Regions from separate parts of the Paenibacillus residui genome, predicted to be linked through region 1. Evidence: riboswitches for the same ligand, from Rfam matches in the RefSeq annotation. Region 1 holds a riboswitch; the other holds the start of a gene.
The links. A riboswitch is a leader RNA that binds a small molecule or an ion and turns the genes downstream of it on or off. The one in region 1 is predicted to bind S-adenosylmethionine.

Region 1 (5,296 bases):
CGATTGGGCCCGAAAATGGGGGGCGGAGGAGGAGCTGTCATCCCGTCTCTCCATCCAGGTTGGCGGGGAGCCGAAATATCAGCAGGAGGTCTATGATGAAATCAGGACCAAGCTTAAATATGTTTTCTTATTTGTATTCGGGTCCAACTTCCTTGTTCTGTTTCTCGCTTTCCGCTCCTTGTGGATACCGCTCAAAACGATTCTGATGAATCTGTTAAGCCTCGGAGCTTCCTTCGGCATTCTTGTATGGATATTCCAAGACGGCAGGTTCGGGTTGGAGCCGACCAGCATCGCCATCATGATACCGGTGTTTATTTTCGGCCTGACGTTCGGTATCAGCATGGATTACGGGGTGTTTCTGCTGTCGAGAATTTATGAAATCTATCTCCGGACTAAAGACAATGAACGCTCCGTACTGGAAGGATTGACAATCACCAGTAAAATAATTTCCTCTGCGGCGGCGATAATGATCGCAGTGACCGCTCCTTTCGCTTGGGGAGGGGTAGCGGGGGTTAAGCAGCTTGGCATAGGAATCGCTGCGGCCATCCTAATCGATGCCACTATTGTTCGCATGATGCTCGTCCCGTCTTTGATGAAGCTGCTCGGCCGATGGAACTGGTGGGCTCCCTAACGATAATTTTCGTGTATATTTGAATAAGAATTCGTAATTGGGCAGGTATAAATGGTTGACTTATATAGTTAAGTTTAATAAACTAAACTGCATAAACCTCTGGGAGGTGACAGGGTGGACGAGTATTTGAAAGTAATGGATCAAATTAATCAGTCCTTCGAACAGTTTCAGTCCTTGGTTTGGCAGAATACGAAGCAAGCGGAGCGTCTGAAGAGCTATCACCTGACACCGCAGCAGGAGCTGTTCATGTATTATATTATCCGCAATCAGCCGGTTACGGCGAACCAGATTGCCGCACATTTTCAAATTTCCAAAAGCGCGGTCAGTCAGGTGCTGCCGAAGCTGGAGGAAGGGCGGATGATTACGCGCCGGACGAATCCCGACAACCGAAGGGAGTCGTTCATCCGGCTGGGGGAGCGTGGAGAGGAATATGCCGCGCTGCTTCAATCGATTGACGAATGGCTCGTGCGCCGGTTTTATTCCAAGGTCCCGCTCGAGGATCTCCGGCAGGTGCTTGACGTTCTGCAGCGTCTGGTAGTTGCGTCCAGAGAGGACGCGGGAACGGCGCAATCCGGCAATGAAGCGGATAGCTAGCGATTAAGTCTAAGAGAGGGGAACTATTCTAATGAAGGAAAAGAAGCTCGAGCGTCTGACGGATGCCGTCTATTTTATGCCGCCTGAGGAGGAAACCGACCGGCCTGTTCTCGCCGCAATTTGCGGCCGGGAGCGGACATTGATTATGGATGCGGGAAATTCTGCGTCGCATGCCTCGCTTCTTTTGGAGGCGCTGGCGGAACGGCAAATCACGAAGCTTCACGCGGTTGTGCTAACCCATTGCCATTGGGATCATGTTTTCGGTGCGGATCGGCTTAATCTGCCGGTCATTGCCCATCTGCAGACGAAGCAGGCACTGGAGAATATGGCGAAGCTTTCATGGACGGACGAAGCTCTGGATGAGAGGGTGCGGGAAGGAAGTGAATTTCTCTTCTGTGCGGACATGATTAAGAAGGAATTCGCCCACAACCGCGATATCCTTATCCGGCTGCCGGATCAAACCTTCACCGATAAGCTGGACATCGATCTGGGCGGCGTCCGCTGTACCGTTGAACACGTAGGGGGAGACCACTCATCGGATTCCACCGTTATTTATGTGGCGGAGGAAGGCCGGGCAGGAGGAGTTCTGTTCTTGGGAGACTGTATGTACCCCGATCTTGGCGGAAAATATACGGTCCAGGCTGTTCTTGATCTATTGGAAAAGCTGGATCGGTATGACGCCGATTGTTATGTGCTGTCGCATGAAATGCCCTTATCCCGCAACGAGTACCTGGAATATAGCGGTTTGTTAAAGCTGCTGTGTTCTATTACGGTGGAAGCGGAAGGGGAGCTTCATCGAATCCTCCAAGAATATACCCGTCGGGTGGGGAAAGAGCCCGGGGAAATCGAGCTTGAAGCGATTCACTGCTTTGTTAACGGCTGGACTGCAAAATAATTGAAACTAAAAAGGGTTTAAGTATTGCATTGGCCTCAAATATATGCTATTTTTGTAAAAACATATATAACCAATCAACTTAGTATGGATTAGTTGTTCTTTTGTTGTGATGTGAAGCAAAATTTACCACGTTTTACTGCGTATGGATGAATCATGGCGATTTAGGAAAGAGGATTGACGAACGAAACCGGGATGGGGTATACTGAGGCTTGTATTTCTCAGGAACAACAAAACTGAATACGGCATTTTCTTATCCAGAGAGGCGGAGGGACAGGCCCTATGAAGCCCGGCAACCGATCGTGCGCGAGCAGCGTGCGGTGACAATGGTGCCAATTCCTTCAGAATCGAATGATTCTGGCAGATGAGAAAGGACGGTTTCGATTAGATCGGAAAGCCCTTTTTGCTCTGCATGAGGGCTTTTTCTTATATTGAGGTGAATCCATGATTGAATTGCGCCATGTGCAAAAACAATACCAAAGCGGTTCCCATACGACGTACGCTTTGCATGACATCGATTTGAGCATTGAGCAAGGGGAAATTTTCGGAATCATCGGGCATTCCGGTGCCGGGAAGAGCACCCTTCTCAGAAGTATAAATTTGCTGGAGCGTCCGACAGCCGGCTCCGTTGTCGTCGACGGAGTGGAGCTTACGGCACTTTCCACGAAGCAGCTGCAGGAGCAGCGGAGGCGGATCGGAATGATATTCCAGCATTTCAATCTCCTGTCCTCGGCAACCGTAGAGGAGAATGTCGCTTTCCCGCTTAAGCTGATCAAGACGCCGAAGGCGGAAGTGAACCAACGCGTGCGGGAGCTGTTGGAGCTGGTCGGCCTGACGGAGCAGAGCAGGAAATATCCGGCCCAATTGTCCGGAGGACAGAAGCAGAGAGTCGGCATCGCCCGGGCTCTGGCCACTAACCCGCATGTTCTGCTTTGCGATGAGGCAACTTCCGCCCTGGACCCGCAGACGACGAATTCGATCCTCAGTCTGCTGCTGGATATCAATCGCAAGCTAAGGATCACGATTGTCTTGATTACCCATGAGATGCATGTTATCCGTTCGATCTGCGACCGGGTGGCGGTCATCCATCAGGGCCGGATCATCGAACAGGGCCCTGTGGCAGAGGTCTTCCTGAAGCCTCGGCATGAAGTGACCAAACAGTTCATTGAGCAAGTAGCGGATAGCATCGATTTCCGGGACGAGAAGCTCTCTCCGGACTCCACGATTTTAAAGATCAATTTTCTTGGCGAATCTACTTACGAGCCAATTTTGTCCCGCGTGGTGCAGGAAACGGGCGTAACGTTCTCGATCCTGCAGGGAACGATTTCCCGGATGAAAAGTACCCCGTACGGGCAATTGGTTGTTAAGATTGAGGGGCCTCGGCAGGCCGCGGATGATACCGTAAGCTTGCTTATAGAACGCGGGCTGGATGTGGAGGTGTACGAGCATGGATTGGGCTAGTATCGATTGGGCCGAAATTGCCCGGGAGACGAAGCAGACGCTGATCATGCTGGGTCTATCCACTCTGTTCACGTTTATCATCGGCTTGCCGATGGGTATTCTGCTCTATTTGACAACCAAGGGAAATTTGCTGCAGAACCGGGCTGTCAATCTGATCACTTCCTTCATCGTTAACGTGCTGCGTTCCGTGCCATTTGTTGTCCTGATGGTTGCACTTATTCCGTTAACGAAGCTGATGGTCGGGACCTCTATGGGTGTCAAGGGAACGATACCTCCGCTTGTCATTGCGGCCGCTCCGTTCTTCGCCCGCCTCGTAGAGACCGCTCTGCGGGAAGTGGACCGCGGCGTTATAGAAGCTGCCCAATCCATGGGGGCGGGACGCGCCCAGATCGTCTTGCGGGTGCTGCTGCCGGAGTCGCTCCCGGGCCTGATTGCAGGGATCACCATCACCACCGTCACGCTGGTATCTTATACCGCCATGTCGGGCATGATCGGCGGTGGGGGGCTGGGGGATCTTGCCATCCGATATGGATATCAGCGCTTCCAGACGGAAGTCATGATCGCCACCGTACTTATATTAATTATTTTGGTGCAAGTTTTGCAGATGGTCGGGGATCGTCTCGTTCTCCGATTCATCCGCAAATAATGCAATAGATAAATTAAAGAAAAGGGGAGAAACCTAATGAAAAAACAGGTAGTACTTGCATTTCTTCTTATTATCGCTTTAGTCGCCTTTGCGGGCTGCGGACAGAAGAACGCGGCTCCTACGCCGTCGTCTTCTCCTTCTGCTTCGCCATCCGGCTCCCAAGGCTCCGAGCCTGCCGCCAAGGAGGTTACCTTGAAGGTGGGAGCATCTGCCGTGCCGCATGCCGAGCTTCTGAAGCTGGTTCAGGATAAGTTGAAAGAAGAAGGCGTCATTCTGGAAATTAAAGAGTTTACCGATTACGTTCAAGCGAACGTACAGGTAGATGAGAAACAATTGGATGTAAACTTTTTCCAACACCTTCCCTATATGGAGCAGTTCAATAAAGATAAAGGAACGAAGCTGGTGAGTGTAGGAAGCATTCATGTGGAGCCGTTCGGCGCCTACTCTCACAAGATTAAGTCCATTGACGAATTGCAGGATGGGGCCACGGTCGCCATTCCTAACGACCCTTCCAATGGAGGACGCGCTCTTGTGCTTCTCGAGGAAAACGGCTTGATCAAGCTGAAGGATGGGGTAGGCATCGCAGCAACCGCCAAGGATATCGTGGAGAACCCCAAGGGGCTGAAAATTAATGAACTTGAAGCCGCCATGCTCCCTCGTGTATTGGATGAAGTGGATTTGGCGCTGATTAATACGAATTACGCTTTGGAAGCGAAGCTTGTTCCGACCAAGGATGCTCTCTTCATGGAAGATAAGGATTCCCCGTTTCCTAACATCATTGCCGCAAGGGAAGACAATAAAGATTCCGAAGCCGTTCAGAAGCTGGTGAAAGCTCTGCAATCGCCGGAGGTCAAAGCATTTATCGAGGAAAAATACGAAGGATCGATCATTCCGGCTTTCTAAGTCTCGAATGAATAGAAATAAAGCAATTGGAAACTGTCTGTATTTGCAGGCAGTTTTCGTTTTTATATACGAGAATAATTCTTCCTTGGAATGGGTATTTAAACCAGGTGAGAATGACACGCACGGCTGCAACGCAGCAAATGAACCGGAGCGTAACTCTTCTCGCTTG
Region 2 (5,296 bases), on a different contig from region 1:
TCCCGTCCGGGATGATTCGGCAGACCCGGATAATAAACCTTCTCGACATCGGCTCGCCCGGTCAGCCAGTTGGCCAAGCGGATCGCCCCTCTCTCGGAAGCTTCCATTCTGGCCTGCAGCGTCTTCATTCCGCGAATAAGCAGCCAGGAATCCTGAACCCCCAGAACATTGCCCAGTCCGTTCTGAATTTGCTTCAATTCGGTGCCCAACTGTTCGTTGGCGACTACGGCCAATCCGCCCAGTACGTCACTATGTCCGCCCAGAAACTTGGTCGCGCTGTGCAGGACGATATCTACGCCCAGCTCAACCGGCTTTTGATGATAGGGCGTCATGAAAGTATTATCCACCATAGTAAGCAGACCATGGGATTTGGCCCAAGTTGCCACTGCCGGTATGTCGGTAATTTTCAATGTCGGATTGGATGGGGTTTCGATGTAGACGGCTTTCGTGTTCGGACGCAATGCCGCCTTCACCTGGTCCAGATCGGTCATATCGACGAAGGTCGTCTCGATGTTCATGCGGTTCAATATCGTAGTCAGCAGCCGATAGGTTCCCCCGTATACGTCTTCTGTGCAAATAACATGATCGCCTGCCGACAGCATGAAAAATGCCGCGGATATGGCGGCCATTCCGGAAGAAAAGGCAAAACCCCTGCAGCCTCCTTCCAAAGCAGCTATATATTCCTCCAGAACCTGCCGTGTCGGATTGCCCGACCGGGAGTAATCGAACTCGGGAGGGTTGTGGATATCGAAATGATGGAATGTCGATGCCTGATAGATCGGGATGCTGGCCGCACCGGTCTGTTTGCAAAGCTCTGAGCCGAAATGAATCAATCGGGTAGCAAATTCAGGCTCCGCGGTCTTCTGCTTATCCGTTAAACGATCTTTATTCATGAATGCCTCTCTCCTTCTCCGGATTGCTCCTCTGCGGCCGCCGCTTCAAATGCCCGGGTCAAGTCCGCAATAAGATCATCGATATGCTCGATTCCGACAGAAAATCTCAGCAAACGGTCGTCCACGCCAACCCGGTTGCGGATCTCCTCCGGAATATCCCCGTGGGTCTGAACTGCGGGGAAGGTCATCAGCGACTCGACTCCGCCCAAGCTTTCGGCGAATGCGATTAACCGGATCGAACGCAGGATGGGATCGATATACCGGGCTTTCTTCACCTTAAAGGAGAGAATCCCTGTGTTTCCCGACGATTGTTTGTTCTGCAATTCATAATCGGGATGGCTCTCGAGGCCGGGATAATATACTTCATCGACCAAAGGATGCTCGCTCAGAAACTGTGCGATTCGCAGAGCATTGAATTGATGTCTCTCCATCCGCAGCGCGAGCGTCTTCATCCCCCTCATCAGCAGCCAGGAATCGTTCGGGCCGAGGACGGCGCCGATCGAATTTTGCAGGAAGCCGATTTTCTCGCTCAATTCCTTCCCTTTGGTTACGACCAATCCGGCCAGCACATCATTATGCCCGCCCAAGTACTTGGTGGCGCTGTGGATGACTATATCGGCCCCCAGCTCCAGCGGTCTTTGGAAAAAGGGGGTCAGCAAAGTATTGTCGACGATCACGAGCAGCCCGTTCCGTTTCGCCCATTCCGATACTCCCCGCAGATCCGTAATCATCATCAACGGATTGGTCGGCGTTTCGATCAATACCGCTTTCGTCTTCGGAGTCCGATATTTCTCCAGCTCGTCCATCCGATTGGTATCGACGTACGAGGCCGTGATGCCAAACCGGTTCAGCACTTGCTCGATCAGCCTGTAGGTTCCCCCATACAAGTCCAGCGACACAAGCAGATGATCCCCTTGTCCAAACAACGCAAAAATGGTCTGGAGCGCCGCCATACCGGAGCTGAAAGCAAAGCCGGCATCCCCGGATTCGAGATCGGCGATCGCCTCCTCCAGCACGGTGCGGGTCGGATTCTTGGTCCGGGAATAATCGAACCCGGTGCTTTCCCCCAGCCTTGGGTGCCGGAAGGCTGTAGCATTATAAATCGGGAAGCTGACGGCCCCCGTAACCGGCTCCGAGATCGAACCTATTTGAGCCAAACGACTTTCTATCTTCATAGCAAGATCCCCTTCCGCTTAAATTCATTTCATCGATATTGATGTAAAAAAATCCCAGTAATAATGTTGCGAAGATGATCGACTGTACTTCATGGGCGGGCCGTTATCGCTGCCTTCTTACGCCCCTGAACATGAGAACAGGCGGAACGCAAGTCCGCCTGACGCTGCTTCATCCTCATGACTGTGCTGCAGGATTGTGGCATCTGTAATTGCAGGATCGAAACTTGTATCTGCCGGAGCAGTAGAAGAGGCTCACTTCTTCAGTAATTTCGTCGTCTTCCAATCGTATGGAGTTTCCTGATAAACATAGTAATTCAACCAATTGGAAAACAACAAATTCGCATGGGCTCTCCATGTGACCATCGGAGGCTTGGTAGGGTCGTCATTCGGGTAATAATTTTTCGGAATTTCCATGTCCATACCTCTTTGGATATCCCGGTCATACTCCCATTTCAACGTGTTCTGGTCGTATTCCGAATGGCCCGTCACGAATATCTGTCTGCCGTCTTTCGTTGCCGTTATATACATTCCCGCTTCATCGGATACGGAAAGAATTTCAAGCTCCTCCACCCGTTCAATGTCTTCGAGGCTCACTTCCGTATGTCTCGATTGGGGGACATAGAATACCTCGTCGAATCCCCTCAGAAGCTTCACGTTAGGTTTACAAACCCTGTGCGGAAAAACACCGAAAACTTTACGGTCGAGCTTATATTTGGGAATACCGTAATGATGATACAAGCCGGCTTGGGAAGCCCAACAGATATGCAAGGTCGACGTTACGTTTTCTTTCGTCCAATCCATAATTTGACGCAGCTCTTCCCAATAATTGACTTCTTCAAACTCCAACTGCTCTACAGGAGCCCCGGTAATAATCATTCCGTCCAGCTGCTCGTGCTTGATGTCGTCGAATGTTTTGTAAAACATTTCCAGATGCTCCAATGATGTGTTCTTGGAGGTATGTGATTTCGGATGCAGAAGCACAAATTCCACCTGCAGGGGCGTATTGGCAAGCAGCCGCAAAATCTGGGTCTCCGTCGTTTCCTTGGTCGGCATCAGATTTAGAATCGCAATTTTTAAGGGACGAATGTCTTGGTGGAAAGCTTGCTGCTCTCCCATGACAAAGATGTTTTCCTGGCTTAAAATTTCTTTGGCGGGCAAATGATCAGGGATTTTGATCGGCATTGGGAACCCTCCTTGGTCGTAATTAGATCAAAGCTAACGGTAACACGAACGTGCTACTGCGAGAGGGGCTCTCCAACGTTTAAAAAGCCGCCCTTCTCTTATGAGAAAGGCGGCTTAACCAACGCGAGGTTGTCCTCTCTCATCTCTCAGAAGCGAAAGCTTCTGCAAGAATTAGCACCGTGCATTCCTGTCCATAGGAATGTCGGTTGCCGGGTATCATCGGGCCAGTCCCTCCACCTGCTCTTGATAAGAGTTTAAAATATTCATTATTCAGCACATTTGATATCTACTCTAGCTCAAAATAACTCCCCCGTCAAGAGGCGTCTTAACGGCAGCCGATCCTCTATTTCTATATCTGCCGCCCCGGAAATCCCGTTCGTTTCCTTCCCTTTCATACCCCGGGCATCGACTGCATAATGCGATTTTAACCTACCTTTAGCCTAATTGCCGATTCCGCATCCGCTTACTGCTGTATAAGCTCCTTCTTCCCTGCGGTTTCTTTATCCCGCATGTCTGCGGTATTTGAGACGGTACAGCCGGAGCCAATCATAGATCTGGCTAACATCCCTCTGCTTCAATTCGTCCTCGGAGTACAATTGCTGCACGACCGGCTTCAAATAGCGATGCCCGATATCCCGGAACAGCTTCTCCGCCTGTTTCTGTTCCGTCTTCGCTACAGCTTGCAGCTCCATCTCGATGAATGGCCCGACATCGTATCCGTCACGGTCCAATTCCTCCAGCAGAAGAATTAGCTCGCGACGCTCCATCGCCAGTTCGCTAGCGATCTGATCCAGCGTAACTCCTTTCTCCATGGCCTCCAGCAGCGCCCGTTTCGTCTCCCGCTTCTTCTCTCCCGCGGTTTCCTTCTTGCGGTACTGCTCCTCCAGCCATTGTTCAAATAATTCCGGATCCACCTTCTCCTTAACCCAATCCAATGGAAACGGGGTGCTTTGCGGCACTTGCTGCAGCAGCTCCAGCAAAGGCTGTCCGTAGCTCGCCAGCCTCTGCTCCCCGAAGCCCGGAATTTGCCTCAGTTCGTCCAGATTATGCGGAACAAAGACGCTCAGCATCTGCAGAATCCGGTTGGTGGCAATAATGAACGCCGACTTCCCCTCCTTCGCGGCCTGTTCTCTTCTCCACTGCCGCAAAGTGTTAAACAACTCCGACTGCAGGTTGGCTTCGCTGTAATAATGCAGCATCTGGGTGAAGCCGCCTCTCGGCGCCATTCGCCGGCCCAGATCGGTTCCCCGGATCAGGGGCACGAAGCCCTCCTTAAACTTGCCATCCAATCCTTCACGGAATCCTTGAAGCGCTTCGTCCCACATCATCCCTTCATACCAGACATCCCTTACGGCTTTCCCCTCTGCCTGCTCATTCCAGAACACAGACCATTCGCCATGCTCCTCATAGATGGATACGAGGGCTGTCCGCACCCGATTCTCCTCGGTCACCTTCTCCAAAGTGTTGCAAAAAATCAGATTCATTCCCTATTTCCTCCCTTGTTTGGAATTGCGGACAAACAAAAAAAGCACCCCTCTTATCATTCAATAAGAGAGGTGCTTCCTCTGCCGTCCAAATTTTATGCTATTTATCCATATTATACTATATTTTTAATAGATTGCAATCCCTGCTTTAAGGAACCAGAATAATTTTCAAGGAATCCTTGCCGCTCTTCATCATTTCGAAGCCGCGGAGATAATCTTCCAGAGGAAGCTTGTGGGTGACTACCCCTTCGGTCGGAAAATCGCCGTTCCGGATCCCCTCAATGACCAGCGGGTAGCAGTACGGGCCCAGATGGGAGCCGAGAACATCCAGCTCCTTACGGTCGCTGATGATGCTCCAATCGACCGTCACAGGATCCTTGAACACGCTGAATTCAACGAACCGTCCCAGCTTTCTGATCATGGACAGCCCTTGCTCAACCGACTTGGGATGGCCCGTAGCTTCGATATAAATATCGCATCCGTAGCCGTCGGTCATTTTCTTGATTTCCGATACGACATCCATCTTGGCAGGGTTCATTACGAGATCGGCGCCGAATTTTTT

Region 2: it holds a riboswitch for S-adenosylmethionine, as region 1 does, so the genes downstream of both, metA (homoserine O-acetyltransferase MetA) here and ACFQ03_RS07310 (methionine ABC transporter ATP-binding protein) in region 1, are expected to answer to the same signal.

What each region holds. Positions count from the first base shown of each region.
Region 1 is NZ_JBHTIU010000027.1:40,319-45,614, reverse strand. Features, by position in the region: gene ACFQ03_RS07325 (MMPL family transporter) at 1-631, shown strand, start outside; gene ACFQ03_RS07320 (MarR family winged helix-turn-helix transcriptional regulator) at 746-1,225, shown strand; gene ACFQ03_RS07315 (MBL fold metallo-hydrolase) at 1,257-2,120, shown strand; SAM riboswitch class I at 2,368-2,488, shown strand; gene ACFQ03_RS07310 (methionine ABC transporter ATP-binding protein) at 2,562-3,578, shown strand; gene ACFQ03_RS07305 (methionine ABC transporter permease) at 3,565-4,224, shown strand; gene ACFQ03_RS07300 (MetQ/NlpA family ABC transporter substrate-binding protein) at 4,261-5,127, shown strand.
Region 2 is NZ_JBHTIU010000107.1:50,675-55,970, reverse strand. Features, by position in the region: gene ACFQ03_RS25015 (trans-sulfuration enzyme family protein) at 1-893, opposite strand, end outside; gene ACFQ03_RS25010 (aminotransferase class I/II-fold pyridoxal phosphate-dependent enzyme) at 890-2,068, opposite strand; gene metA (homoserine O-acetyltransferase MetA) at 2,321-3,250, opposite strand; SAM riboswitch class I at 3,387-3,503, opposite strand; gene ACFQ03_RS25000 (HRDC domain-containing protein) at 3,751-4,734, opposite strand; gene ACFQ03_RS24995 (MDR/zinc-dependent alcohol dehydrogenase-like family protein) at 4,883-5,296, opposite strand, start outside.